DNA from 2 places in the Paenibacillus sp. S25 genome. Region 1 is predicted to be linked to the other one. Evidence: predicted binding sites of a transcription regulator. Region 1 holds the regulator's gene; the other holds the start of a gene.
What was found. Region 1 encodes Rex, which represses fermentation and respiration genes when NADH is low (regulators of the CRP and FNR family bind a similar motif). Its sites were predicted from a motif close to TTGTGAAATATTTCACAA; they were not measured.
Positions count from the first base shown of each region.

Region 1 (9,502 bases):
GAGCGAAGATATTGTAACAAACACAATTACGATTCGTCAGCTACATCAAATGGTGGAGTCCACCATTACTTCCTCTCCTTTAGCAGACATTGATTACATTGAAATATTAACTTTTCCCGGTCTGGAGCCCCTTCTGCCCGAGCAGCGTCTATGTGATGTTCAGGAAGACGTCATCGTAGCGCTGGCTGTGAAATTTGGCAATACCCGACTGATTGACAATATAAGAATACAGAAGGCGGAGGTGCTTTCCCATGTTTAGAACCATGATGAAATCCAAAATTCACCGCGCTACCGTTACGGAAGCTAACCTGAACTATGTGGGGAGTATCACTATAGATGAAGATCTCATGGATACATCGGATCTGTTGGAGAATGAAAAGGTTCAAATTGTAAACAATAACAATGGAGCTCGACTGGAAACCTATGTTATCCCCGGACCGCGTGGGAGCGGAGTGATCTGTCTCAACGGTGCGGCAGCTCGTTTGGTGCAGCCTGGTGATACAGTCATTATTATTTCCTATGCTTCCATGTCGAATGAAGAGGCCAAAACATACAAACCTACAGTGGTATTTGTTGATGAACATAATAAACCAGCCCAAACGATGAACAAAGAAGTACACGCAACGATCATGTAATGAATGGGAGTGCGGATGAAACCCGTCTTTTAAGCGAAAAATGTGAGTGTATTAATCCATCTTTCATAAGGGCGGGATGCACATGTTCCAGCATGTATTCGCAGAAATGAACAGCATGTTAGATGATATCGTGAAGCATTACCCATCAGCCCAGGGCTCCCGCAGGCAGGAGCTGCTACAGCACTGGAGTCTGCTGCGGAGAATGAGTGACGGAATTATGGATGAGTGGCTGGCCTTTGAGGAAAAAATGGTTTGCTTGCGTGCGGCCGGGTTTTCCGCAGAGACCGATATGTCTGACACTGAGCTGCCTGAAAAAGAGCTACCAGCTTTTAATCGGGGGCAAGGGTATTATCGATTACTTATGTACCCTGAGGCGATCCAACAATTTGAGCAGGTACTACAGCATTTTCCGAACAGCTGGCAGAGTCGTATGTACATGGGAATGTCCTATTTTCAACTAGATGATCCAGCAGAGGCTGTATACCATTTTCAGAAGGTGCTGGACCTGACTGAGCAGGCAGGACTAAAGGCGGTCATCTATAATGCGCTAGGCTGTCTATTGGCAAAGCAGGCTGACGTAGAGGAGGCGCAAAAATGTTTTGCTCTCGCACATCAGTTCGATCCTGCGTTACCCGAGCCGCTGCACAATATGGAAGCCTGTTTGTCAGGTACCGAAATGCTTCGATACGACAGCTCCATGATGACCTGGATGTAGTTGTCAGACACCGAGTAAGACGATGCATGCCCACCTCCTCAGGCGGCGTGTGCATCGTCTTTTTTGGCTGTCTTAATTTCCAAACAGGCGATCTTCTGCTATGCTAATATACAGAGTTATTATTTTTGTAAGTGTCATAAGAAAGGATTAAGCCCGAATGAAATTTGCGGTATTGGATTTTGAAACGACAGGCACCCAGTCCGCGGATGACATCATTCAAGTCGGACTTGCAATTATAGATCATGATAACAGCATTTCCCGTGTTTACGGCTCTTATGTGAACCCTGGCAGATCTATTCCACCTTTTATCACTGGATTGACCGGAATTACAGACGATGACGTCAAGGATGCTCCTGCACTTGAAGAAATGATGATGGAGCTCGTGCCTATGCTGGACGATGTTGTGCTGGTCGGTCATAATGTGGCGTTTGATTTTAATTTTTTGCAAAACGCTCTGGATCGGTGCGGATATTTACCGTTTAGCGGAAGAATCTTGGATACAATGGATTTTCTGAAAATTATGTTTCCATCGCTTTCTTCGTATCAGTTGGGTTTTGTGTCTTCTGAGTTCGGGCTGGCGCATGATCGCCCTCACCAAGCAGACAGCGACGCGTTGGCTACGGCTGAGGTGTTTTTAAAGTGTCTGGGTGAGCTTCAAGCATTACCTCTGATAACGATACAGCGGCTTAGCGATTTGTTCGCAGAGGAAGACAGTGACCTCGGATGGTTTCTTGATGGGGTGCGTGAAGAGAAAGAGCTTGATCCTATTCAGGATTTGGAGGGACATCAGTTTTTTCGTCAGCTTGCGCTAAAAGTGGAAGATTGGACGGAGCTAGCTGCACCGCGTAGAGAAGACGACCCGAATCCACTTTCAGGTGTTTCCTTTGAGGAGTACATGGATGATGTGCGGGACAATTTGCGTTCATCCTTGAGCCAATATGAGGAGCGCGAGGCGCAGATACAGATGATTGAGGGTGTAAATCAGGCACTGAGTGAAGACAAGCATCTGCTGATCGAAGCAGGTACAGGAACAGGAAAGTCCCTCGGTTATTTGCTCCCATCGCTGTATCACAGTGTAAAAAAAGGACAGCGCGTTATGGTAAGTACACATACGATCAACCTGCAGGAGCAATTACGCGAGCGCGACATTCCGATGCTGACCAAGGTGATTCCGTTTCCGTTCCGGGCTGCTATTTTCAAGGGTCGGGGACATTATTTGTGTCTGCGTAAGTTTGAACATAAAATAAACAGAAGAGACTTCGCGACACCGAAGGAAGATTTAATTACAGCGGCTCAAATGATCGTCTGGTTGACGCTAACAGAAACCGGTGATGATGAAGAATTGAATCTGAGCAACCGTGGAGGGGATTTCTGGGAAACGGTGGCGAGTGATTCAGAGTCCTGTCTTGGTCGTTCTTGTCCATGGTTCCGCAAATGCTATTATCATCGTGCACGCCATGAAGCAGGGATAGCGGATGTTGTTATTACGAATCACTCTAAGTTGTTCACAGACGTCAAAGCCAGTCACCAGTTGTTGCCGAGCTATGAACACCTGGTGATTGATGAAGCCCATCACCTGGAGGAAGTAGCTGGTAAGCACCTAGGTATGCATATGAAATATTTCACACTCGTGCATACACTGACGCGACTGTTCAAAGACAGCAAGAATGGACAACTGCCTTCACTTCGTCAACAGTTGGCAAAATCGGGGCACGAGAAGTCGGCGGATTGGGCCTCAACCATCGACCAGATATATCCGCTCGTGTTAGAGGTTAAAGAAACTTGGGACCTGCTAAGCGACAAGCTGTTTGGCATGTTGCCTGAGCGAAGCGATGCGACACCGGGTGAAACAGGACAGTTTTCTTCCCGTCTCAAACCTTCAGCCAAGCCTGCAAAGTGGGATCAGGCGGGGGCTTTGGAAAATCAGCTATATGTAACGATGAGTGAAATTTTGCGCAAGGGCGACAAGCTGATGCTGGACGTCAAGGAAGAACATGACGATTATGCGGCGGATAGCCTTATTACAGATATCACGGGTCTGCTCAAGGATTTGGCGGGGATTCGAGAAAATTTGCGATTTTTTATGCGACTCGATGATGAAACAACCGTATACTGGCTCGAAGCGAGTGGACAATTCCGTAGTAAATCATTGCAATTTTATGCGGTGCCCGTCGATGTGAGCCGCCAGTTGAAAGAAATGTTTTTTGACAAAAAAAGAAGCATTATTCTGACGTCTGCTACCTTATCGGTAGATAAGTCGTTTCAGTACATGATCGATCAGCTCGGCTTGCAGGAGGCCGCAGATCAAGAGCGGCTGATGACTTCGCAGCTCCCGTCACCCTTTAATTACAGGGATCAGGTGTTGCTGGTCATTCCACGGGATTTTCCAAGTGTGAAGGGCAGTGTAGGAGATGCACATTTTGTAGATATGCTCGTTAGCTCTCTAGGAGCGACTGCTCAGGCGACGCGGGGGAGAATGCTCGTTCTGTTTACTTCCTATCGGATGCTCCGGCAAGTGTATGAGCCGCTCAAAGAGGCCTTAGCAGCCAGCGAAATTACTGTGCTGGGACAAGGTGTGGACAGTGGGAGTCGCAGCAAGCTAACCCGCCGTTTTCAGGAAGCTAAAGCTTCTGTATTGCTGGGAACCAGCAGCTTCTGGGAAGGCGTCGATATTCCAGGAAAGGCTCTGACTTGTCTGGCCATTGTTCGCTTGCCGTTTCAACCGCCGAATCACCCGTTGCTGGAGGCAAAAAGCGAGCTGCTTCAGCAGCAGAAGAAGAATCCATTTATGAAGCTGTCTGTACCACAAGCGGTCATTCGCTTCAAACAGGGATTTGGTCGGTTGGTACGTACAGCGAGCGACCACGGGGTCGTTATCGTTTACGATACGCGTGTGATCGAATCCTATTACGGAAAGCACTTTTTGTACTCGTTACCGGGACCAAAAATGGAGCATATGCCATCGGAGCAAATGGTGCCCCGCATCGCCGAATGGCTCCAATCCGCCCCGGAGACAGAGGCATAACGGACGGACACTAAGTATGTTCGTTACAATTAGGGGGAGCAAGTATGAAATCAGATAAAATTTCAGAGGCTGTCGTACGGAGGTTACCCGTATATTTACGTTATCTGAATGCACTTCACAAACGGGAGGTGGCTACGGTCTCTTCTCAAGAGTTGGGACAGAGGCTAGATTTGAACCCGGCCCAAATCCGTAAAGATCTCGCCTATTTTGGAGATTTTGGTCGGAAGGGTATCGGTTATGATGTTTCTTATCTAATCGAGAAAATACGCCATATCCTGAAAATCGACCAGCAAATTAATGTCGTATTGGTCGGTGCCGGTAATCTGGGGCAAGCCCTTTCGAATTATAACGCTTATTTAAAAGACAATATGAAGATTGTCGCAGTATTTGATGCGTTTCCGGATAAGGTAGGGACCAAGATCAATACATTGGTCGTTCAACCGATGGATGAACTGGAAGCGACTGTGAGAGAAAAAAACATTCGAATCGGGATTATTACCGTACCTGATTTTGAAGCACAGCACGTGGCTGACAGGCTTATTGAGAGCGGAATTGGAGCGATCCTGAACTTTGCACCGACTACTCTCAAGGCACCGGCCAACATTCGGATTCATGCCACAGACTTTACAACTGATTTGCTTAGCCTCGCTTATTATTTGGAGGACGGAAAGGAAGAAACACAATATGACAGTGAATAAATGGATGATTAAAAATGGCTCTTTTGCCGTAAATGGACCAGAAGCTGGGGTAGTCCATGGTTTTATGATTGTGGAGGATAGCCGTATTACTTATATTGGCGAAACTTTGCCTGCGGGTGAGGAAGAAGCGGAAGCGATTGATGGTAAAGGGCTATTGTTTTTACCTGGTCTGATTAATACCCATGGTCATGCGGCGATGTCTCTGCTGCGTGGGCATGGAGATGACTTGGCACTTCAAGTATGGCTTCAGGAAAAAATGTGGCCTATGGAAGCCAAGTTTACATCTACGGACGTGTACTGGGGTACGTCCTTGTCTGTGCTGGAAATGCTGAAAGGTGGAACAACGACCTTCCTGGACATGTACGATCATATGGATGAGGTGGCTCGTGTAGCTGAAGAGTCAGGTATTCGTGCAAGTCTGATGCGTGGAGCAATTGGACTATGCTCGGAAGAAGAACAGCGAATCAAGCTGGCTGAGGCCGTGACTTTTGCGCGTAACTGGCATGGTAAAGCAGACGGGCGTATTACAACGATGATGTCTCCGCACGCGCCATACACATGTCCACCTGCGTTTATTGAAAAATTCGTACAAGCTGCGCATGATCTGGACTTGCCACTGCATACACACATGTCTGAGACGATCGCCGAAGTGGAGCAAAACGTACGCGACTACGGTTTGCGTCCAGTTGCACACTTGGATAAGCTTGGCTTTTTCTCCCGTCCTTCGCTTGTTGCCCATGGCGTTCATTTGAACGACGAAGAAATAGCTTTACTGGCTGAACGTGGTGTAGCGGTTTCGCATAATCCTGGTAGCAATTTGAAGCTGGCAAGTGGTGTGGCAAGAGTGCCTGAATTGCTGCGTGCAGGGGTTACTGTTTCTCTCGGAACGGATGGTCCTGCCAGCAATAATAACCTGGATATGTTCGAGGAAATGCGTCTGGCGGCACTTATTCACAAGGGTGTATCCGGTGACCCTACAGCAGTTCCTGCAAGTGAAGCGCTGCGTCTGGCAACAGAATACGGTGCAAAGTCGATTGGTTTAAAAGAAGTAGGAGCGTTGGCAGCAGGCAACAAGGCTGACTTTATCGCGTTGGATCTGAATCAGGCACATTTCTTGCCGCGTACAGATCTTATTTCCCATGCGGTATACTCTGCAAGCGCCAAGGACGTGGCTCATGTGTGGGTAGACGGTCGCCAGGTTGTGAAAAACGGCGAATGCCTGACTATGGACGAGGAACGTATCAAACATGAGGCACAAGCCGCCTTTGAAGGGCTGCTGTCGCGCTAATTTAGGTGTCACATCCCCTTAGAGAGGAAGCACAGGTTTGAAAAATAAGAAAAAATGGATAGCGGTCGCCATTTTGGCCGTGATACTGATCCTGGTCAGCATTTTCTGGTATTATTCCTATGTTACTCAAGACCAGGTGGCTGAGAAAAATGCCGCTATCATTAAGGCCAAGCAATCAGGTGGTCTGGTTAGCACGACTCAAACATGGAAGTCTGTGTGGGATCAGGTATATTGGGTAGTTCAAGGGAAAAATGCACAGAATGAAAATATAATGGTGTGGGTTCCTTTTCAAAAAGTGGAGGGACAACCTAACGTACCTGCCGCAGATAATAGCGGTGTTCATACCGAGCTGCTGAAGAACGGAGTCGATGAGCAAAAAATGATGGCGCTAATTCAGCAGCAGCTTCCAGGTGTAAAAATTGTAAGCCTCCGGCCGAGTGTGTTCAATGGCGAATATGTGTGGCAGCTGTTTTACGATGATGGAAGCCATCATTACTATACCTTTTACCGTTTTTCAGATGGGGGAGCGACGGGTGTAAAGTATACTTTGCCCAATAACTGAGCTGGTGTAAGGATTGGCAGATGTGGAATGAATGACTAGTAAATAATTGAAAGTTCAAGAAAAAGACGTAAATGCGAAAAAAATCGTATTTACGTCTTTTAGTTTTGCTATGCCGCAACTCCTCCACACATTGCCTTCGATATTAGATATACGTTATGATATACTATATTTTATAAGTGATAGACAAAAATGATAGAAAAAAGAATTGCTGATACTATAAGATCATGCAATTTGGTTGTTTGTTGACATTCGTCCCGTTTCTTCTGGGTGTTACATTTTGAGAGGAGGATGTTGTTTGAAATTGCGTGCAGTTCCTATCGTTGTGGCGGCAGTATTGGCAGCTTTGCTGCTATTTGGGGGATGGTTCATTTACCGTCAGGTTACAATGCAAAGTCCTCTGGAAAAACTGGTATCTCAATATCCAGGCGTGACAAGCGCTCAAATAGATATTAAACAGGATCAGGTTGTATTGAAACTAGATCTCAAACCGCAGGCAGATGTGGCCAAATTGGTCGATGTGGTTAAGCAAAAAGGACAATCCATCATTGGTAGCCGCACTATTAAGTTGGATATCACAGATCGTTCCAATTCAGCACTGAATCAATGGTGGTCTGAGGCTATGTTCCCTGTGGCTGAAGCGATGGAAAATAAAAAGTATACTCAAATTTCATCTACAGTTGAGCAGATGAAAAAGAAAAAGACGGGTATCAAAGCTGATACCGACATGGATTCGAACAATGTCTATATCCGACTCAGCGAAGGTAAAGCGACCAAGTTTATCGTTTTGCCACGTCAATCTCAGCAAATGGGGGTATGGCCTAATGCCTAGATGGATCAAGGAAATATTAATCGGCATTGTGCCGGTAACCATTATATTTCTCGTTTTTATTGGGGTAAATATTATCCCTCTTCTGGTTGCTGGCGTGATGCTTAGCGGCTTGTTAATGCTTATGCATGCGCGTGGCGGTTTGGCCGTAGGTGCTGGGCAAGAGCGTAAACGTAAAAAAAATGGTCCGGACAAGCTGACTTTTGAGGAAATCGGTGGGCAAGAAAGCGCCAAGCAGGAACTGCGCGAGGCCCTGGATTTTTTGAATCGACATGATGAAATTTCCAAATTTGGTATCCGTCCATTAAAAGGCGTTTTGCTCACAGGTCCTCCGGGAACCGGAAAAACGCTGATGGCGAAGGCAGCGGCACACTACACTAATTCTGTATTTGTTGCAGCCTCAGGTAGTGAATTTGTTGAAATGTACGTTGGTGTTGGAGCGGGTCGCGTCCGTGAGTTGTTTCGGGAGGCGCGTACTCGTGCAGCCAAGGAAAAGAAGGAAAATGCAATTATTTTTATTGACGAAATCGATGTAATTGGTGGTAAACGTGAGGGTGGACAGCAACGAGAATATGATCAGACTTTGAATCAGTTACTGACAGAAATGGATGGTATTTATTCGGCAGATACACCGCGGATTTTGATCATTGCGGCAACAAACCGTAAAGAAATGCTGGATAGCGCCTTAACGCGTCCAGGGCGTTTTGACCGTCATATTCAAGTGGATCTGCCTGACAAGAAGGGCCGTCTTCATATTCTAAAAATTCATGCCAAAAACAAACCGATTCAGGAAGATGCGAATCTGGACAAAATTGCTGAGGAATCTTACGGGTTTTCTGGTGCACAGCTGGAGAGCGTGATGAATGAAGCGGCAATCTATGCGATGAGACAGGATCAGAAAATGATTGCGCAGAAGCATCTGTCGATGGCAATTGACAAAGTGATGATGGGTGAAAAGACAGACCGAGAATCGACCTTGGAAGAGAAAAAACGTGTAGCGATTCATGAACTAGGACATGCTATTATGGCCGAAATTGTTCGTCCCGGTAGCGTAAGCCAGGTAGCACTTAGCCCTCGTGGGAAAGCGCTTGGCTATGTGCGCCACAATCCACAGCAAGAGCATTATTTATACACCAAGCAGTTCCTGGAGGAGCAAATTATGATCTCGCTCGCAGGGGCTACGGCGGAAGAAATGTACTATGGCGGTCGCAGTACCGGCTCAAGTAATGATTTTGAGCAGGCGCTGAACATTGTCCACACGATGATGACTTCTGGTTTGACTTCACTTGGCATTATTAACATGGAAATGGTAACCAAAGAAGAACTCATGCGGGAAAATGGTGAGATTATGGCTGACCTGCATACCCGAACTTTGGAGCTGCTGGAAAAGCATCGTCCTGTGTTCGACAACTCACTTGACATCCTGATGAAGGAAGAAACTCTGTCTGGAGACCAATTTAGATGTCAATTTAGTGAAAATGCTTTATTACCAGCATAATTTTTTATGCTGGTTATTTTTTTTTACTTTTAGTCCGTGCTAAGATATTATTATCTATTGGGACATAAACATGTATTTTTCGACAAAGAAGGATACAATATATGAGAGTGACCAGGAAAGGGTGGAGTAAAGAATCATGCAATTTAAAAAAATCGGCGTCATCGGCGGCGGCACCATGGGACAGGGGATTTCTGAAATGCTCGCGTCCAAAGGAATCGATGTGCTGCTGGTAGAGCAGACACCAGAGAAACTAGA
Region 1 is NZ_CP073683.1:3,466,316-3,475,817, reverse strand. It holds gene panC (pantoate--beta-alanine ligase) at 1-259, shown strand, start outside; gene panD (aspartate 1-decarboxylase) at 252-635, shown strand; gene KAI37_RS15180 (tetratricopeptide repeat protein) at 718-1,350, shown strand; gene dinG (ATP-dependent DNA helicase DinG) at 1,508-4,375, shown strand; gene KAI37_RS15170 (redox-sensing transcriptional repressor Rex) at 4,420-5,073, shown strand; gene KAI37_RS15165 (amidohydrolase) at 5,060-6,361, shown strand; gene KAI37_RS15160 (cell wall elongation regulator TseB-like domain-containing protein) at 6,399-6,923, shown strand; gene KAI37_RS15155 (hypothetical protein) at 7,219-7,752, shown strand; gene KAI37_RS15150 (AAA family ATPase) at 7,745-9,247, shown strand; gene KAI37_RS15145 (3-hydroxyacyl-CoA dehydrogenase family protein) at 9,384-9,502, shown strand, end outside.

Region 2 (9,502 bases), 2.7 Mb from region 1:
AACTGTTTGGCTGCAATGCGTAGTGTTCTTCTTAATAACAGTGCTGATGAGCGTGTTAACCTAGAGCGGAATCCCCTGCGCAATACCCGCAACGTATTTTTGTAGGTCTCAAAATCCTCGGATGGAGGGATAAGGGCAAATAAATTTAACGAGGAGTCATTGAATCCGTAAGTTTCATACATGATTCTCAGGTTTTCCGTATTTAAAACGTTACCTCTAAGATAGGTTGGATGTTCCTGATGGTATCCGACCACCTCTTTGATGCAATAAAAAGGGATCTTCAAGCGATGCAGTCTATAGCCAAGGTCCCAGTCTTCGAGTCCATACAGCACAAACCGTTCATTAAAACCTCCAATACGAATCAAGTGACTGCGTCTGATGGCTACACAACGAGTAACCAGCAGCATCCAGGGAGCGACATCCGTTGTGGCAAATTGTTTCTGCGTATTGGGGGGGACTCTTGTGGGACTAACTACTTTAGACAGTGCACCCGTTTGGTGAAGGATATCTTCTGGGGTTATGATTGGAGTAATTTCGTTCGCTGCTTCATAGTCAGCATTCCATAAGTTGGACTGCGTAAGTATGTTGCGACATTGTTCTTTTTCTTCAGGAGAAAAGTCAGGGTAATAATGGGTAAAAGCATCGTCCCATGAGTGAGGAATGCCTGAGAGCACGGACTTGGGATATTTACGGTGATAACGGCTCACGATCCTAATGAATTCTGGCAATACTACAAAGTCAGCGTCGCAGAAGATGATGTATAGCCCTTTTGCACGGCGCAGTCCCAAATTTCGAACGGCAGATCGACCGCGTTGTTCCTGATGTGACACATAGATAAGAGGATAGGATGCTTTGAAGCCTTCGACCATTTCTTTCGTTCCGTCTGTAGAACCGTCATCAGCTACAATTACTTCGAATAGTTGCTTTGGATAGGTTTGTGTCTCAAATGAAGCGAGTGTGAGCAACAATTGCTGGGCTCGATTATAGGTTGGAATGATGACGCTGTAGCGGATAGCCAATATGATCTCCCCCCCACCATTCTTATTAGAAAACGCTTGAACAAGATAAATAATAACAATGTATTCAAGGATTGTAGCCTGGTCTAGTCAAACATCCCTCAAGGTTCGAAACAGGCTTGGTTTTATTACTGATGCTAAGGTAGGGGTTCTGTATTTCCTGCTGTTTTGCAGGCACGTTCAGTGGTGTTATGTATGTGTAATCATGGTATTATGCATAGAGATGTAAAGTAAAAGCGAGGGCACTTCCTATCCGCTGAAAGCCCGCTCAGCAAACAGAAACAAACATGAGATGAAATGGGCAAGTTATGGTAAACTATATAGAGTTATAGAAGACCTGAAAGAGGAGTACTATATGACACAATTTGTCTATAAGCAAATTATTGACGATCTCAAGATGAAAATCTTTGCGGGAAAGTTTGCAGATATGAGATTGCCAGATGAACGTAGTCTTAGTGAGACTTACCAGGTTAGTCGTAGTTCAATTAAACGTGCTCTGACTAAAATGGAGAATGTCGGAATTATTTTCAAAAAACAAGGTTCCGGGACATTTATAAATCCATTATACATAAGAAATGAATCTATCTTTAACTACGAAGGCTCAAATCTAGGGGTCACTGATAATTTTCAAATGCATGGTAAAAAGCCAAAAATCAAAGTATTGAGTTTTGAGGTCATTCCGCCAACAGAAGAATTACAGCGCGATTTGTTCTTGGAGACTCATGATTTTGTTTACAAAATTGTCCGCTTACGTCTGTTTGATGATGATCCTTTTATGATTGAAACGGGCTATATCCCCATTAAAATTGTCCAGAATTTAAATCAGACAATTATCGAGGGGTCCATTTTTAATTATTTGGAGGACTCGCGGAACTTGGCCGTCACCAAATCTTTTTTATCCATTTTTGCAGAACCGTCTCAAGAGACTGATCAAAAGCTACTACATTTAAATGAAAATGAGCCTGTAGGTATTATGGAAGGTGTGTTCTTTTTAGATAACGGTACGCCATTTGAGTTTTCTCATATGCGATTTCATTATAAATATTTGAAATTTAATACCTTTGTATCGGTTCACTAATGATAAGACTGGAGAATTCTCCAGTCTTTTTTTTATGGTTTTGAAAAAAGGATTGAAGCCTGCGATTACCTCGTTTATTACAAATTTTATTGGTTTATACTTCTATATATTTAAATGTAAGAGCTTTTTTACTGTCTTTTTAATTTATATTTCATAGTATGTTCAAAATTTCACAAAATTGGACCGTATCACTTGTGAAAAAGGTTGAATTAAATTGGCGTAGCGTTATGATGGACATGTAGATGAAATTTCCGGAAATAAATTACAAACAAAACTACTTAGGGAGTGGACACAATGTCATTATCACCCGTGTTAGCAGATTATTCATCTAAAACATATTTGAAAAAACTTGATGCATATTGGCGTGCAACGAACTACATTTCGGTAGGTCAGCTTTATTTAAAAGATAATCCTTTGTTAAGAGAGCCTTTAAAAGATTCAGATGTGAAGGTTAAGCCTATTGGACACTGGGGCACAATCCCGGGCCAAAACTTTATTTATGCACATCTAAATCGTGTTATTAATAAATATGATTTGAGCATGCTTTACATTGAAGGTCCTGGTCACGGCGGCCAGGTTATGGTTTCAAATTCTTATCTGGATGGAAGCTACACTGAAATCTATCCGCAAATTACACAAGATATCCCAGGTATGAAGAAATTGTTCAAACAATTCTCTTTCCCTGGCGGTATTGCTTCACACGCTGCTCCTGAAACACCGGGCTCTATCCATGAAGGTGGAGAATTAGGCTACTCCCTTTCTCATGGTGTAGGTGCCATTTTGGATAATCCTGATCTGATTTCGGCTGTTGTTATTGGTGATGGCGAAGCTGAAACGGGCCCATTAGCTGCTTCGTGGTTTTCTAACAGATTTATCAATCCCATCACAGATGGTGCAGTGCTGCCAATCTTGCACTTGAATGGCTTTAAGATTAGTAACCCAACGATTATGTCTCGTCAATCGCAAGAAGAATTGACCTCATACTTTAAAGGTTTGGGTTGGGAACCGTTCTTTGTTGAAGGTGAAAATCCGGATCACATGCATCCAGAAATGGCGAAAGTATTGGATACGGCCATCGAGAAGATTGAAGCTATTCAGAAGAATGCGCGTGAAAATAATGACCTTACTCGTCCGGCGTGGCCGATGATTGTATTCCGTTCACCTAAAGGCTGGACAGGTCCGAAGGAATGGGACAACGTACCGAATGAAAATTCATTCCGTGCCCATCAGGTTCCAATTCCGGTTGATCAAAAAAATATGCAGCACGCACCTGCTTTGTTAGAATGGCTGAATAGCTATAGACCAGAGGAATTGTTCGACGAAAACGGTCGTTTAAACTCTGAGCTTGCTGAAATTCTGCCTACAGGCGATAAACGTATGGGAATGAACCCTGTTGCGAATGCGGGTAACCTCATTAAAGACTTGAAATTACCGGATTTCCGTAACTATGCACTGGATAATTCCGTACCGGGTAAAGTGATTGCGCAAGATATGTCGGTTTTAGGGAAATACGTTAAAGATGTGGTTCTCTTAAATGAAGAAAATCGTAATTTCAGAATCTTCGGACCGGATGAAACGATGTCTAACCGCTTGGCTCCTGTTTTTGAAGTAACCAAACGCCAATGGATGGACCAAATTATTGAACCTAATGATGAATTCTTATCATCCTATGGCCGCGTAATTGATTCTCAATTATCCGAACACCAAGCTGAAGGATTGCTGGAGGGTTATGTATTAACAGGTCGTCATGGTTTCTTTGCAAGTTACGAAGCCTTCCTGCGTGTGGTTGACTCGATGATCACCCAACACTTTAAGTGGCTGCGTAAAGCAACGGATCAAGGATGGCGTGCAGATATCCCATCATTGAATGTCGTAGCAACCTCAACAGTATTCCAACAGGATCATAATGGGTATACACACCAAGATCCAGGTTTGTTAGGTCATTTGGCTGATAAAAAACCAGAATTTATTCGGGAGTATCTGCCAGCGGATGCCAATTCCTTGTTGGCTGTTTTCGACACCATTTTAAATGATCGTCAAAAGATCAATTTGATTGTTTCGTCTAAACACCCACGTCCACAATGGTTTAGTGCTGATGAAGCGAAAGAATTGGTGGATAAAGGGTTGAAGATCATTGACTGGGCAAGTACAGATCAAGGTGGAGAACCTGACCTTGTCATTGCTTCTGCTGGTACAGAGCCAACGATTGAAAGTTTAGCTGCGATTTCCATTTTGCATGAAAAATTGCCTGACTTGAAGATTCGGTACATCAACGTGGTAGATTTGCTGAAACTGAGAAGTCAAAAACTAGACCCACGTGGATTATCCGACGCCGAGTTTGATCATTTTTTCACAAAAGACAAGCCAGTTGTTTTCGCTTTCCATGGTTACGAAGGTCTGATCAAAGATCTGTTCTTTGATCGTCACAATCATAACTTGCATGTACATGGTTACCGTGAGAACGGCGATATTACGACACCATTTGATATGCGTGTATTGAATCAAATGGATCGTTTTGACTTAGTGAAGGAAGCTGTTCTCAACTTACCTGACGCTGAGAAGTACACCAACATTGTGGATGAAATGGATGCTACGGTTAAGAAACATCATCAATTCATTCGCGAAGAGGGCATTGATTTGCCAGAGGTAGAGAACTGGGTATGGAAAGGCTTGAAATAAAAATACAGACACTTCAACTTTGTGTTGGACAACCAAGCCATTAAGTATGAAGTGGGATATATGATTTGGTAGTGGTACAAGTGCCTGACCCCTTGACTTCAAGTATGATTTCAATGGGGATCAGGCGCTTTTTGATTTAGCACACAGAGAACTTGGTAGGGAAGTTACGAACTAGTGGGTATATACATATATAGGGAACGGAATGGATTTCTATATTTTGCCGGTGCTTTGAAGAGGTGTTATGTTATATGAGAATAGTAAAGGAGGCTGTTAATATGAACCAACAAATTCCGGAGAAGGTATTGCATGATGGCACTAAAGTGCCCGTCATTGGATTTGGGACTGCTGGATTTAAGGGTGCAGATGGAGTCAAGGCGATTACCGGCGCGATTGATGCAGGTTACCGTTTGATCGACACAGCGTTCAACTATGAAAATGAGGGTGCTGTCGGGAAAGCGGTCCAGCAGAGCTCTGTGCCCAGAGAAGAATTGTTGATTTGCTCCAAACTACCGGGTCGCCGACATGCTTATCAAGAAGCCATTGTAACGATCGAAGAGTCATTATATAGAGGAGGTCTGGACTATTATGATCTTTATCTGATCCATTGGCCGAATCCCCAAATCGATCGCTATGTTGAAGCCTGGCAGGCGTTGATTGAGGCGAAGAAAAGGGGCTATATTCGTTCCATCGGGGTCTGCAATTTTCTGCCCGAGCATAATGAACGTTTAATTCGAGAAACAGGTGTCACGCCGAGCTTAAATCAAGTTGAATTGCATCCATTATTTAATCAGGAGCATCAGCGTGCAAAGGATGCTGAACAGGGCATCGTGACGGAATCGTGGAGCCCCTTGGGTCGCGGTCACAGCATGCTGGAGAATGAAGAGATTGGGAAAATCGCTGCTGCTCATGGCAAAACGACTACACAAGCGATTTTACGTTGGCATATCCAACTTGGAGCAATCCCGATCCCTAAGGCCTCTTCCTTAAAACACCAAACGGAGAATCTGGATATTTTCGATTTTGAGTTGTCTCCAGAGGAAATGAACGTGATTTCGGCATTTAGCAGTGAGGATGGACGGATATGGGGCCAGGACCCCAAGTCCTATGAAGAACTATAATCAGGAACAATAAATAGAAGGGTTCAAAAATCTGTCGCGGGTTTTTGGACCCTTTGCTTTTATAATAAAACGAACACACATCTGAAAGTGATCAATGGGCCAGTATATATGGCTGGGATGAACATTTTTTACCGGATTTGATGTATGATATGGTGGAATGTAGTCCTTTCGAAGGAGGTCATCATGGGGATTTTGTCGAGGTTTAGGGATATTATGAAAATGAATATTAACGCCTTAGTGGATAAGGTGGGAGATCCGGAGAGAACCATTGACGATTATATGCGGAATTTAAACAGTGATCTAGGCAAGGTGAAAGCGGAGACGGCCTCAGTCTTGGCTGATGAGAGAAGGGCGAAAAGAGCACTGGATGAATGCAAAGCCGAAATCAAAAAGCTCCAGCATTATGCCAGTAAGTCTGTGGAAGCTGGTAATGAAGAGGAAGCTCGAAAGTTTTTGGAGAGAAAAGGTTTGCAGGCGGAGAAATTGGAACAATTACAAACGTCCTATGATGTAGCTTCGACAAACGCCGTAAATATGAAACAAATGCAGGAGAAGTTGGTGTCCGATATGGGGCAACTAGAAGCGCGGCGCGCTGAACTTAAAGGGAAGATGGCGGTTGCCAAAGCACAGCAAACCTTGAACTCTATGGGCAGCAAGAATTCTGCTTTCGAAGTTATGGAAGAACAGGTGAACAGAGCGTATGATGAAGCGATGGCTATAGCCGAGCTTCGAGCAGGAACGAAGGACGACCTGGATGCTTTATTTGCACAATACGAGAAGAGTACGAATGCAGAAGATGAACTGGCTGCGATTAAAGAAAAAATCAACCATAAGGAATCATAACAGTATCTACATGAAGAGGTGAGCAGATGCCGGTTATCGAATACAAATGCCCCAACTGCGGCAGCGGCATGGTCTTTGACGGTGAGACAGGGATGCTATCCTGTCATAGTTGTGGAAGAGAAGACAATATCGAATCTATTCCTGATCCTCTGGTAAATCGTATTTTTTCAGAAGATGAGGCCCATGAGTATCATTGTAATAACTGCGGAGCAGTGATTATGACCGAAGTGGAGACGAGTGCAACGGTGTGCAGTTTTTGTGGTTCTGCCGTGGTTCTCGGGGATCGACTGACTGGGAAACTGGCTCCAGCGCAGGTTATTCCTTTTTCCATCAGTAAGGAAGAAGCCATAGCTGCTTTCAAAAAATGGTGCAAGAATGGCCGTCTGACGCCGAATCGGTTCATGATAGCAGACCGAATCAAGGGAATAACCGGGATGTATGTGCCCTTCTGGTTATATGAATTACATAATAAAATTGAGGTTCAAGGTGAAGGTACCCAAGTGAGAACCTATACGAGCGGAGACTACGAATACACGGAAACGAAGCATTTTGATGTATATCGGAAAATCCGTTTGAATTATGTAAAGGTTCCGATTGATGCTGCGGAGAAAATGAACGATGAGCTGATGGATAAATTGGAGCCTTTTCCATACGATCAGCTAAAACCCTTTAAAACGCCATATCTAGCAGGTTATATTGCGGAGAAATACAGTTATAACGAAGAAGAGCTTTTTCCGCGAGTTAAAGAAAAAGTGAAGGAATATATTGATGCTTATATTCATTCTACGGTGTCAGAGTATACGGCCGTGAGTTATACGGAAAAGCAAATTGATACTACATTAAAACAAGCGGATTATGTCCTGCTCCCGGTGTGGGTCATACATTATGACTATAATCAATTGGAACATACGTTTGCTATGAACGGACAGACGGGCAAGGTAGTCGGTAAGCCTCCGATTAGCAAGTTCAAAGTGACGGCTTGGTTTGCAGGTATTTTTGGCATTACTCTCTTTTCATTGAGGTTAATCACTTGGTTGATGATGGGAGGGGGATTTTATTGAAAAAGCATAGAGCGATTATAGCCGTTTTGTTGTTCTTTGCTGTTTTTCTGGCGCTTCCTATGGAAATGAAGGGCGAACCAGCAACGACAGAAATGAAGCCATTGATTTATGATGAAGCGGGTCTGCTCAATCAGGAAGAGTATGATGTGTTGAATACGATGGCTAATCAATATGGAGCAGAAAGAGAAACGGACATTATTATTTATACTACCCTCAATCCTGATAATATGGATGTTATGAAAATGACGCAGGATTTTTATGATGACCATGGTCCGGGGTATGACAGATCTCATGGGAACGCGGTCATTTTAACGATGGATATGAGAAATAGAGAGGTGTACTTGGCCGGATTTTATAAGGCAGAACGGTATCTGGATGATGACAGGCTTACTAAAATACGCCATGAGATTAGCCCGGATCTGACGAACGGTAACTATGGGTTGGCATTTCAAAAGTATATTCTAAGTGCGCACAAATATTTGGCGATCCGTCCAGGGGTGAATCCAGACAGTATATTTTTTAAGGGCTGGCTTCATTTGGCGGTTGCCCTGGGATTGGCGGCAATTATCGTGGGTAAAATGGTTTCCAATTCTGGCGGTCGGGTTACGGTAAATCGACAGACCTACGAGGATGCGAACGCTTCGGGAGTTCTGGAGCATCGAGATCAGTATCTTCACACAACGACAACGAAACGGAAGATTGAAAAGAGCAGCAGTAGCAGCAGCTCAGGCGGTGGTGGTGGGACTACCAGCGGCGGTCATTCGCATAGCGGTAGCAGAGGATCATTTTAACTGAGGATTTTGTAAAAATCCAATAAGCGACTTTCAATAAATAATATATAGATCGAAATGGTCTAGTTCGTCTATATATTGCACTTTGGAGCGACTGGAATCGAATTTTGCAAAATCCTAAACTGAAAGGATGGATACAGTATGGGGTTCTTCAGAAATCAATTTGCAAATGTTGTAGAATGGGAAGAATTTAGAGATGATATGATTTTCTGGAAGTGGAGCAACCGTGAAATTAAAAAAGGCAGTAAATTAATCATCCGCTCCGGTCAAGATGCGATTTTTGTAAATAATGGAAAGATAGAGGGTATTTTCGAGAATGAAGGGTCGTATAACATGGACTCTGACATTATTCCATTTCTATCCACCTTAAAAGGGTTTAAATTTGGTTTTAACAGTGGCATGAGGGTAGAGGTCTTATTCGTTAATACGAAGGAGTTTACGGTCAAATGGGGGACGCAGAATCCAGTGCTGATCCCGACCCCCCAGCTGCCAGGCGGTATGCCGATTCGTGCCAATGGCACATTTAATTTTAAAGTGAACGATTATGTTACGCTCATCGATAAGATTGCCGGAGTGAAGGACAGTTATCTAGTTGAGGATGTGAAAATACGGATTACTTCGGTATTGGATCAGTTATTGATGAAGTGGATTAGCAGAGAAGGAAAGGACATGTTCAATCTGCAGGCGAATGCTTCTGACATTTCAAAAGGTATTCAAGAAGATCTGGATATGCAAGTGATGGACAACGGTATGATGATTACTGGCTTTCATGTGATGAGCTTCAATTATCCTCAAGAGATCCAAGATATGATTACGAAGACAGCCTCTCATGAAATGATCGGTAATCTGCAAAAGTACCAACAAGTGACGATGACGGACGGGATTGCATCGGGTAATGTAAAAGGCGGCGGTGCTG
Region 2 is NZ_CP073683.1:245,922-255,423, forward strand. It holds gene KAI37_RS01095 (glycosyltransferase family 2 protein) at 1-1,019, opposite strand, end outside; gene KAI37_RS01100 (GntR family transcriptional regulator) at 1,372-2,094, shown strand; gene KAI37_RS01105 (phosphoketolase family protein) at 2,389-4,773, shown strand; gene KAI37_RS01110 (aldo/keto reductase) at 5,049-5,891, shown strand; gene KAI37_RS01115 (PspA/IM30 family protein) at 6,075-6,734, shown strand; gene KAI37_RS01120 (TFIIB-type zinc ribbon-containing protein) at 6,761-7,795, shown strand; gene KAI37_RS01125 (TPM domain-containing protein) at 7,792-8,586, shown strand; gene KAI37_RS01130 (SPFH domain-containing protein) at 8,728-9,502, shown strand, end outside.
Region 2: KAI37_RS01105 (phosphoketolase family protein) is a predicted target of Rex. The motif match lies at 2,253-2,270, and genes of this name have one in related genera.